2 regions of the Bradyrhizobium sp. USDA 4451 genome follow, and region 2 is predicted to be linked to the other one. Evidence: riboswitches for the same ligand, from Rfam matches in the RefSeq annotation. Region 2 holds a riboswitch; the other holds the start of a gene.
The links. Region 2 has a riboswitch for glycine ahead of ACVMB0_RS31175 (D-amino acid dehydrogenase). Riboswitches for the same ligand answer to the same signal wherever they lie in the genome.
Positions count from the first base shown of each region.

Region 1: linked by a shared signal. The riboswitch ahead of gcvT (glycine cleavage system aminomethyltransferase GcvT) and the one ahead of ACVMB0_RS31175 (D-amino acid dehydrogenase) in region 2 are both predicted to bind glycine.

Region 1 is NZ_JBTRCH010000001.1:6,822,639-6,826,045, reverse strand. Features, by position in the region: gene gcvP (aminomethyl-transferring glycine dehydrogenase) at 1-339, opposite strand, end outside; gene gcvH (glycine cleavage system protein GcvH) at 496-861, opposite strand; gene gcvT (glycine cleavage system aminomethyltransferase GcvT) at 875-2,020, opposite strand; glycine riboswitch at 2,163-2,255, opposite strand; gene alaS (alanine--tRNA ligase) at 2,456-3,407, shown strand, end outside.
Region 2 is NZ_JBTRCH010000001.1:6,663,072-6,666,478, reverse strand. Features, by position in the region: gene ACVMB0_RS31175 (D-amino acid dehydrogenase) at 15-1,376, opposite strand; glycine riboswitch at 1,446-1,561, opposite strand; glycine riboswitch at 1,565-1,671, opposite strand; gene ACVMB0_RS31170 (M20/M25/M40 family metallo-hydrolase) at 1,757-2,887, opposite strand; gene ACVMB0_RS31165 (ABC transporter substrate-binding protein) at 3,154-3,407, shown strand, end outside.

The DNA.
Region 1 (3,407 bases), 160 kb from region 2:
ATAGGCGGTGTACCAGGCCGGGTTCTCCAGGACATTGCGCTGGATCACCGCGGGCAGGATGGTGCCGGAATAGCCCTGGCCGATCAGTGACGTGAACACCTGGTTCTGCGCGGCGAGCTCGCTCATATGCGCGAGCGCCTCGGTTTCGCTCAGCGCCCGGCCGAGGTCGAGCGGCGCCTTCTGCCGGATCGACGCCGGCAGCGTCTCATTCATCAGCGCCTGCAGGCTCGCGGCGCCGACCGTCTCCAGCATCGCGTTGACGTCGCGCGGTGACGGTCCGATGTGGCGGCGGACGAAATCGGTGGCGGCTTCGTTGATCGGCTTGAAGGGCGCGTTCATGACGGGGTCCTCGTTGTCAGCCGTCATACCCCGCGAAAGCGGGGTATCCAGTACGCCGAGGCATCAGCGTTCAAGCTGAGGAGGCGCGGCGTACTGGGTCGCCCGATCAAGTCGGGCGATGACAGGGAGTGTGTGGTCGCAATCTGCTTCATTCTCTCAGGCGGTGTGCGCGGCGTAGGCGGCTTCATCCATCAGGCCGCCGAGTTCGCCCTTGTCTGATATCTTCAGCTTGAAGAACCAGGCCTTGCCGCCGGCATCCGAATTGACCAGCGCGGGATCGGCCGTGAGCGCCTCGTTGACCTCGACCACTTCGCCGGTGATCGGCGCATAGACGTCGGAGGCGGCCTTGACGGATTCGACGACGGCGGCGGCCTCGGCCTTTTTCAGGCTGCGGCCGATCTTGGGCAGTTCGACGAACACCACGTCGCCGAGCTGCGATTGCGCATAATCGGTAATCCCGATCGTGGCGACATCGCCCTCGATGCGGAGCCATTCGTGGTCGGACGTGTACAGCGTCGTCATGGGGATCGATCCTTCAGCGTTTGTAGGTATTGGGGACGAAGGGCGTGGCGGCGACTTTCAGCGGCAGCCGCTGGCCACGCACTTCGGCGAAAACGGTGGTGCCGAGCGCGGAAAGGGCGGTCGGCAGATAGCCCATCGCGACCGGTGCATTGAGGCTCGGGCCGAAGCCGCCCGAGGTCACCTTGCCGATCGGCTCGGGCGAGGTGGCGTCGGCGAACAGCGCTGCGCCTTCGCGCACCGGCGCACGGCCATCGGGCCGCAGGCCGACGCGGCGGCGAGTGGCGCCATCAGCGAATTGCGCGAGGATCTTGTCGGCGCCGGGAAAGCCGCCGGCGCGGGCGCCGCCGCTGCGGCGGACCTTCTGCACCGACCATTCCAGCGCGCCTTCGACCGGCGTGGTGGTGGTGTCAATGTCATGTCCGTAGAGGCAGAGCCCGGCTTCGAGCCGCAGGCTGTCGCGCGCGCCAAGCCCGATCGGCAGCACGTCGGGATTGTCGAGCAGCGCGGTGACCAGGGCTTCCGCCTTGTCCGCGGGTACTGAAATCTCAAAGCCGTCCTCGCCGGTGTAACCGGAGCGCGAGACGAAGCAGTCGATCTCGGCGACGCGGCGCGGGCCGGCGTCCATGAATTTCATCGAACTGACATCTGGACAAAGCTTTGCCAGTGCCGCTTCCGCTTTCGGCCCCTGCAGCGCGATCAGCGCGCGGTCGGCCAGCGACACGATCTCGCAGCTGTCGGAAAGATTCGCGCGCAGATGCGCCTCGTCCGCGTCCTTGCAGGCGGCGTTGACCACCAGGAATAGATGATCGCCGAAATTCGCCACCATCAAATCGTCGAGCAGGCCGCCGTCCTTGTTGGTGAATTGCGCGTAGCGCTGCCGTCCCGGCGCGATGCCGACGATGTCCTGCGGCACCAGCTTCTCCAGCGCGAGCGCCGCGTCTGCGACCTTGCCGGATTTGGCCTTCAGCACGAGCTGTCCCATGTGGGACACGTCGAACAGGCCGGCATCCTTGCGGGTGTGCAGGTGCTCCCTGAGCACACCGGCCGTGTATTGCACCGGCATGTCATAGCCGGCGAACGGCACCATCTTGGCGCCGCGCGCCAGATGCAGCGCGTGCAGCGGGGTCTGTTTCAGCGGGGAAGTTTCGCGCACAAGCATCACAGGGCCCTCGCGGTTCCCGCCGGGGACCTATTTCCCCTTGAGAAACCTGCAGAAAGCCCCATCTGTCGCTGTGCCTGAGAGTATTATCCCGTCGGCGGACGCAATCGGGGAGAACCCCAGCGCCTCTTTCCAGATGTCAGACGTCACGCGGTCCTTTTGCCTGAGAGTTTCCGGGGCGGTTGCTCCTTCGGCGCCGGCCCAGGACAGGGCCGGTCTCTCCCGACGTGACTACTTACAGGTAGGACCAAAACACGGCCCCGCCAAGGCTGTCAACGCACCCGGACGACTATCAACGGGCTTTGTGCTGTTGCGGCAAGCCCATGATCCGGCTGCACAGTTTCTGGACACCGCAGCTGGCAATGTCTAAAAGCGTTCGGCCGGAAAATGACGCCTTTTTGCGGCTGGCCGGCCCCTTTTTCCGATTGGATGAACATGAGCAGCGTCAACGACATCAGGTCGACATTTCTGAACTTCTTCAAGGAGAACGGCCACGAGATCGTGGCCTCGTCGCCGCTGGTGCCGCGCAACGACCCGACCCTGATGTTCACCAATGCCGGCATGGTGCAGTTCAAGAACGTCTTCACCGGCGTCGAGAAGCGCAGCTATCAGCGCGCCACGACGTCGCAGAAATGCGTGCGCGCCGGCGGCAAGCATAACGACCTCGACAATGTCGGCTACACCGCGCGCCATCTCACCTTCTTCGAGATGCTCGGCAACTTCTCGTTCGGCGACTACTTCAAGGAGCGCGCGATCGAGCTCGCCTGGAATCTGATCACCAGGGATTTCGGGCTGAAGAAGGACAAGCTGCTCGTCACGGTCTATCACACCGACGACGAGGCGGCCGGCTACTGGAAGAAGATCGCGGGCTTCTCGGACGACCGCATCATCCGCATCCCGACCTCGGACAATTTCTGGGCGATGGGCGATACCGGTCCCTGCGGTCCGTGCTCCGAGATCTTCATCGATCGCGGCGAGCACATCTGGGGCGGACCTCCGGGTAGCCCCGAGGAGGACGGCGATCGCTTCCTCGAGTTCTGGAATCTGGTGTTCATGCAGTACGAGCAGGTGACGAAGGAGGAGCGCGTGGCGCTGCCGCGTCCCTCGATCGACACCGGCATGGGCCTCGAGCGCATGGCCTGCATCCTGCAGGGCGTCGAGAGCGTGTTCGAGACCGATCTGTTCCGCCATCTGATCGACGCAGCCTCGTCGGCGCTCGGCCATGGGCCGAACGCGCAGAACGTCGCATCGTATCGCGTCATCGCCGACCATCTGCGCTCGTCGGCGTTCCTGATCGCCGATGGCGTGCTGCCGTCGAACGAGGGCCGCGGCTACGTGCTGCGCCGGATCATGCGCCGCGCGATGCGCCACGCGCAGCTCCTGGGCG
Region 2 (3,407 bases):
TCCTGTCGGTGCGATTAGTCCTCCGATGACGTTCGAAGCAGTCCACTGGACGGTGGATTGATTTCAGCCTTGCGCGCGCTGGAAGCCACGCCGTCAAGCCCGGCACCGAACGCCGGCGCCATCGGCGGGGTATCGAGGTCGCGCCAATCGTCGATCGCGCCTGCGACCATCTGCGCCGTCGCGGCCGACAGGGTCCAGCCGAGATGACCGTGGCCGGTGTTGTAGAACACGCCCGGAATCCGTCCCGCGCGCACCACCGGCATCATGTTCGGCATCATCGGGCGCAGGGCCGCCCACGGTACGACTTTCGACGTATCGACCCCGGGGAAATGATGGCGCACCCAATCCACCAGCGGCTGGATGCGGTCGGCCCTGATATCGCGGTTGAAGCCGTTGAACTCGGCGGTGCCGGCGACGCGGAAGCGGTCGACGCCGAGCCGGCTGGTGACGATCTTGGCGGCTTCGTCGAGCAGACTGACGGTCGGCGCGGCGTCCCGGCTTTGCGGCGCATCGAGCTGCACCGTGATCGAATAGCCCTTGACCGGATAGACGTTGACGCGGTCGTTGAGCAGGCCCGCGAAGCGGCGGCTCGCCACGCCGGCGCAGATGACGATGCCGTCCGCCTGCAACGCGTGTCGCGTCGGGTGCTCGCCATCGTGCGACGCGGTTTCGTTCCAGCCGATGCGGAAGCCGTTGTCGCCGCGCGCGATCGTGTCGACGTCGGCTTCATGGATGAAGCTCGCGCCGCGGCGAGCGCAGGCGTCAGCAAGGCCGCGCGTGAATTTGTGGATATCGCCTGTGGCGTCCGACGGCGTGAAGAAGCCGCCATAGCAGGCCGTCTGCAGCGCGGGCTCGATGCTGCGTATCTCGTCCGCCGTCACCGGCCGGCGGTCGAGCCCGCCTTGCTGCAGCAAGGTGTTGACCTTGAGGCCCGCCTCGAAGCCGGCCTTGTCGTGATAGACGTGCAGGATGCCGCGGCGTTCGAGATCGAAGGCGATGTTCTCGCGCTCGGCGATCGAGAACAGATGCTTGCGCGCTTCGATGGCGAGTCGCGTGGTCTCGATGGTGTTGCTGCGATAGCGCGCGATGCCACCGACGAACTCGCCGATCCAGGAATATTTGTGCCAGCTCGGCTTCGGGTTCATCAGCAGCGGCGCGTCGCTTCTCAGCATCCAGCGCAGCCCCTTGAGAATGGTCGCCGCGCTGTTCCAGACTTCGGCGTTGCTGGCGGATAGCTGTCCGCCGTTGGCGAACGAGGTTTCCATCGCGGCGTAGCGGTGCCTGTCGAGCACAGTCACCTTGTAGCCGCGTTCGAGCAGGGCATAGGCCGTCGTCACGCCGGTGATGCCGGCGCCAATGATCGCAATGTGAGGCATGATGGTCTTCAGGCTCCCGTGTTGTTAGAGTCGCCGAACCACCGGTGAAACCGGGTGTTTCGACGCCCCATCTGTCACGGTACCTGAGAGCTTGATCCGCACCGGGCCGGGGCCCGGACGCGAACTATCCCCTTCGGTGGACGTCACGGCCCTTGATCTGCGGCCATGTCCGTCTCTCTCCAGATCGTCCTGACGATACAGTCCTTTTGCCTGAGAGTTTCCGGGGCGGTTGCTCCATCGGCGCCGAAGCTGACAACACGAATGTTGTCGCCTCGATCTCTCCCGCATCGTCGCGTTGGACGGCCGGACCGTAGGCGAAGCCTTAAAATTGGACAAGGCTAAATTTCGATCCGGCAGTGCCAACGTGTTGTGCAGTGCAATCAGTCCAGCGTCGCCAGCAGCGCCGCCATCAGGCGGCCGCGCTCGGCCAGGCTGTCGACCTCGATATGCTCGTTGAGCGTATGTGCATCGGCGCCGCGAACGCCGAGACCATCGAGCGTGGGGATGCCCATCGCACCGGTGAAGTTGCCGTCCGATCCACCGCCGGCGCTGCCGTGCGGAAGATCGAGGCCCATCCCGGCCGCAAGGCCCTTTGCCTTTTCGTATAGAGCCATGGTGCCGGCATCCGGCTCCCACACCGGGCGCGTGACGCCGCGCGTCACCTTGAAGGTTACGTCGTTGGCGGTGCCGGACAGCGCCAGCATGCGTTCGACGCCGCGATCGAGATCGGCCTGCCGCTTGGCCATGCTGAGCGCTTCGCCGGTGCAGGTCGTGGCGACGCAATTGACCCACTGGCCGCCATGCACGATGCCGACCGAGAAGGTGCAGTCCTCGGTGGTCATGCCGTCGATGGCGATGATTTGACGGGCCATTTCGCGGATCGCGGAGCGGCCGGAGGACAGCGTCGCGCCGGCATGGCTCGGCTTGCCGGTGGCTTCCAGATTGAAGCGCGCGATCGCGTAGCGGCCGGTGACGACACCGTTGTTCGGCCGGCCGGGCTCCGGCACCAGCACATATTTGTTGCGCGCGGCTTCCGCCTCGATGATGTCGCGCGTCGACGGTGTGCCGACCTCTTCATCGGGTGTGAACAGCACGGTGATCGGCAACGGCGTCGTGAAGGACGCGCGGGCCAATTGCCTGATGGCCTCGATCGACAGATAGTTGCCGCCCTTCATGTCGAAGATGCCGGGCCCGAAGCATTTGTTGCCTTCGCGGCGCCATTTGAGCTTCTCAATGGTGCCGACCGGGTGCACGGTGTCGAGATGGCCTGATATCAGGATGCCGGGCTGACCCTGCTTCGGATGCGGAAAGCGGGCGCGGACGCAGCCGGCAAAGCCCTGGCGTCCGGCGATGCGTTCGATCGTCGCACCCATGACCGCCATCTCGCGCGCGGCGAGATCGAGCATGCGCTCGACCGCAGCCGCGTCCCAGGTCGGGCTCTCGCATTCCACCCAGCTGCGCAGGCCCTGCAGCATCGCTTCGGAGTCAAAGGGGAGATTGGCGGGGTTCATCGTTGTTCTCTCTTGTTGTTCTGACGGCGCCGGCATCGCGCGGCGCTCACGAAAATCTCCGCCGACGATTTTGTAAAGCCAAAATCCGGCCCGCGGCCTCATTCGTTTGTGTACGTCCGATCCGGATCGAAACCGATTGACGCGCTTGGCGCTTGGTGCAAGTCTCGATTTCACAAGCCATACAGCATGTTAGTTCGCCTAAATAACGGACCGCATGCATAACGAATAAGCCGGCTTTGACCAGTTACACGTCAGGAGAGATTTGCATGTTCCCTATCTCGCGTTGGAAACGCCGCACGCTCGCGGCTGCGTTGTCGGCGCTTGCGCTGTCATTCGCACCGCAGGAATTGTCGTTTGCGCCGCAGGCGATGGCCGCGGACAAGACCATCACCGCGGTGATGCATTCGGACCTGCGCGTCATCGATCCGATTCTAACCACAGCCTATATCACGCGCGACCACGGCTACATGATCTACGACACGCTGCTGGCGACGGATGCCAACTTCAAGATCCAGCCGCA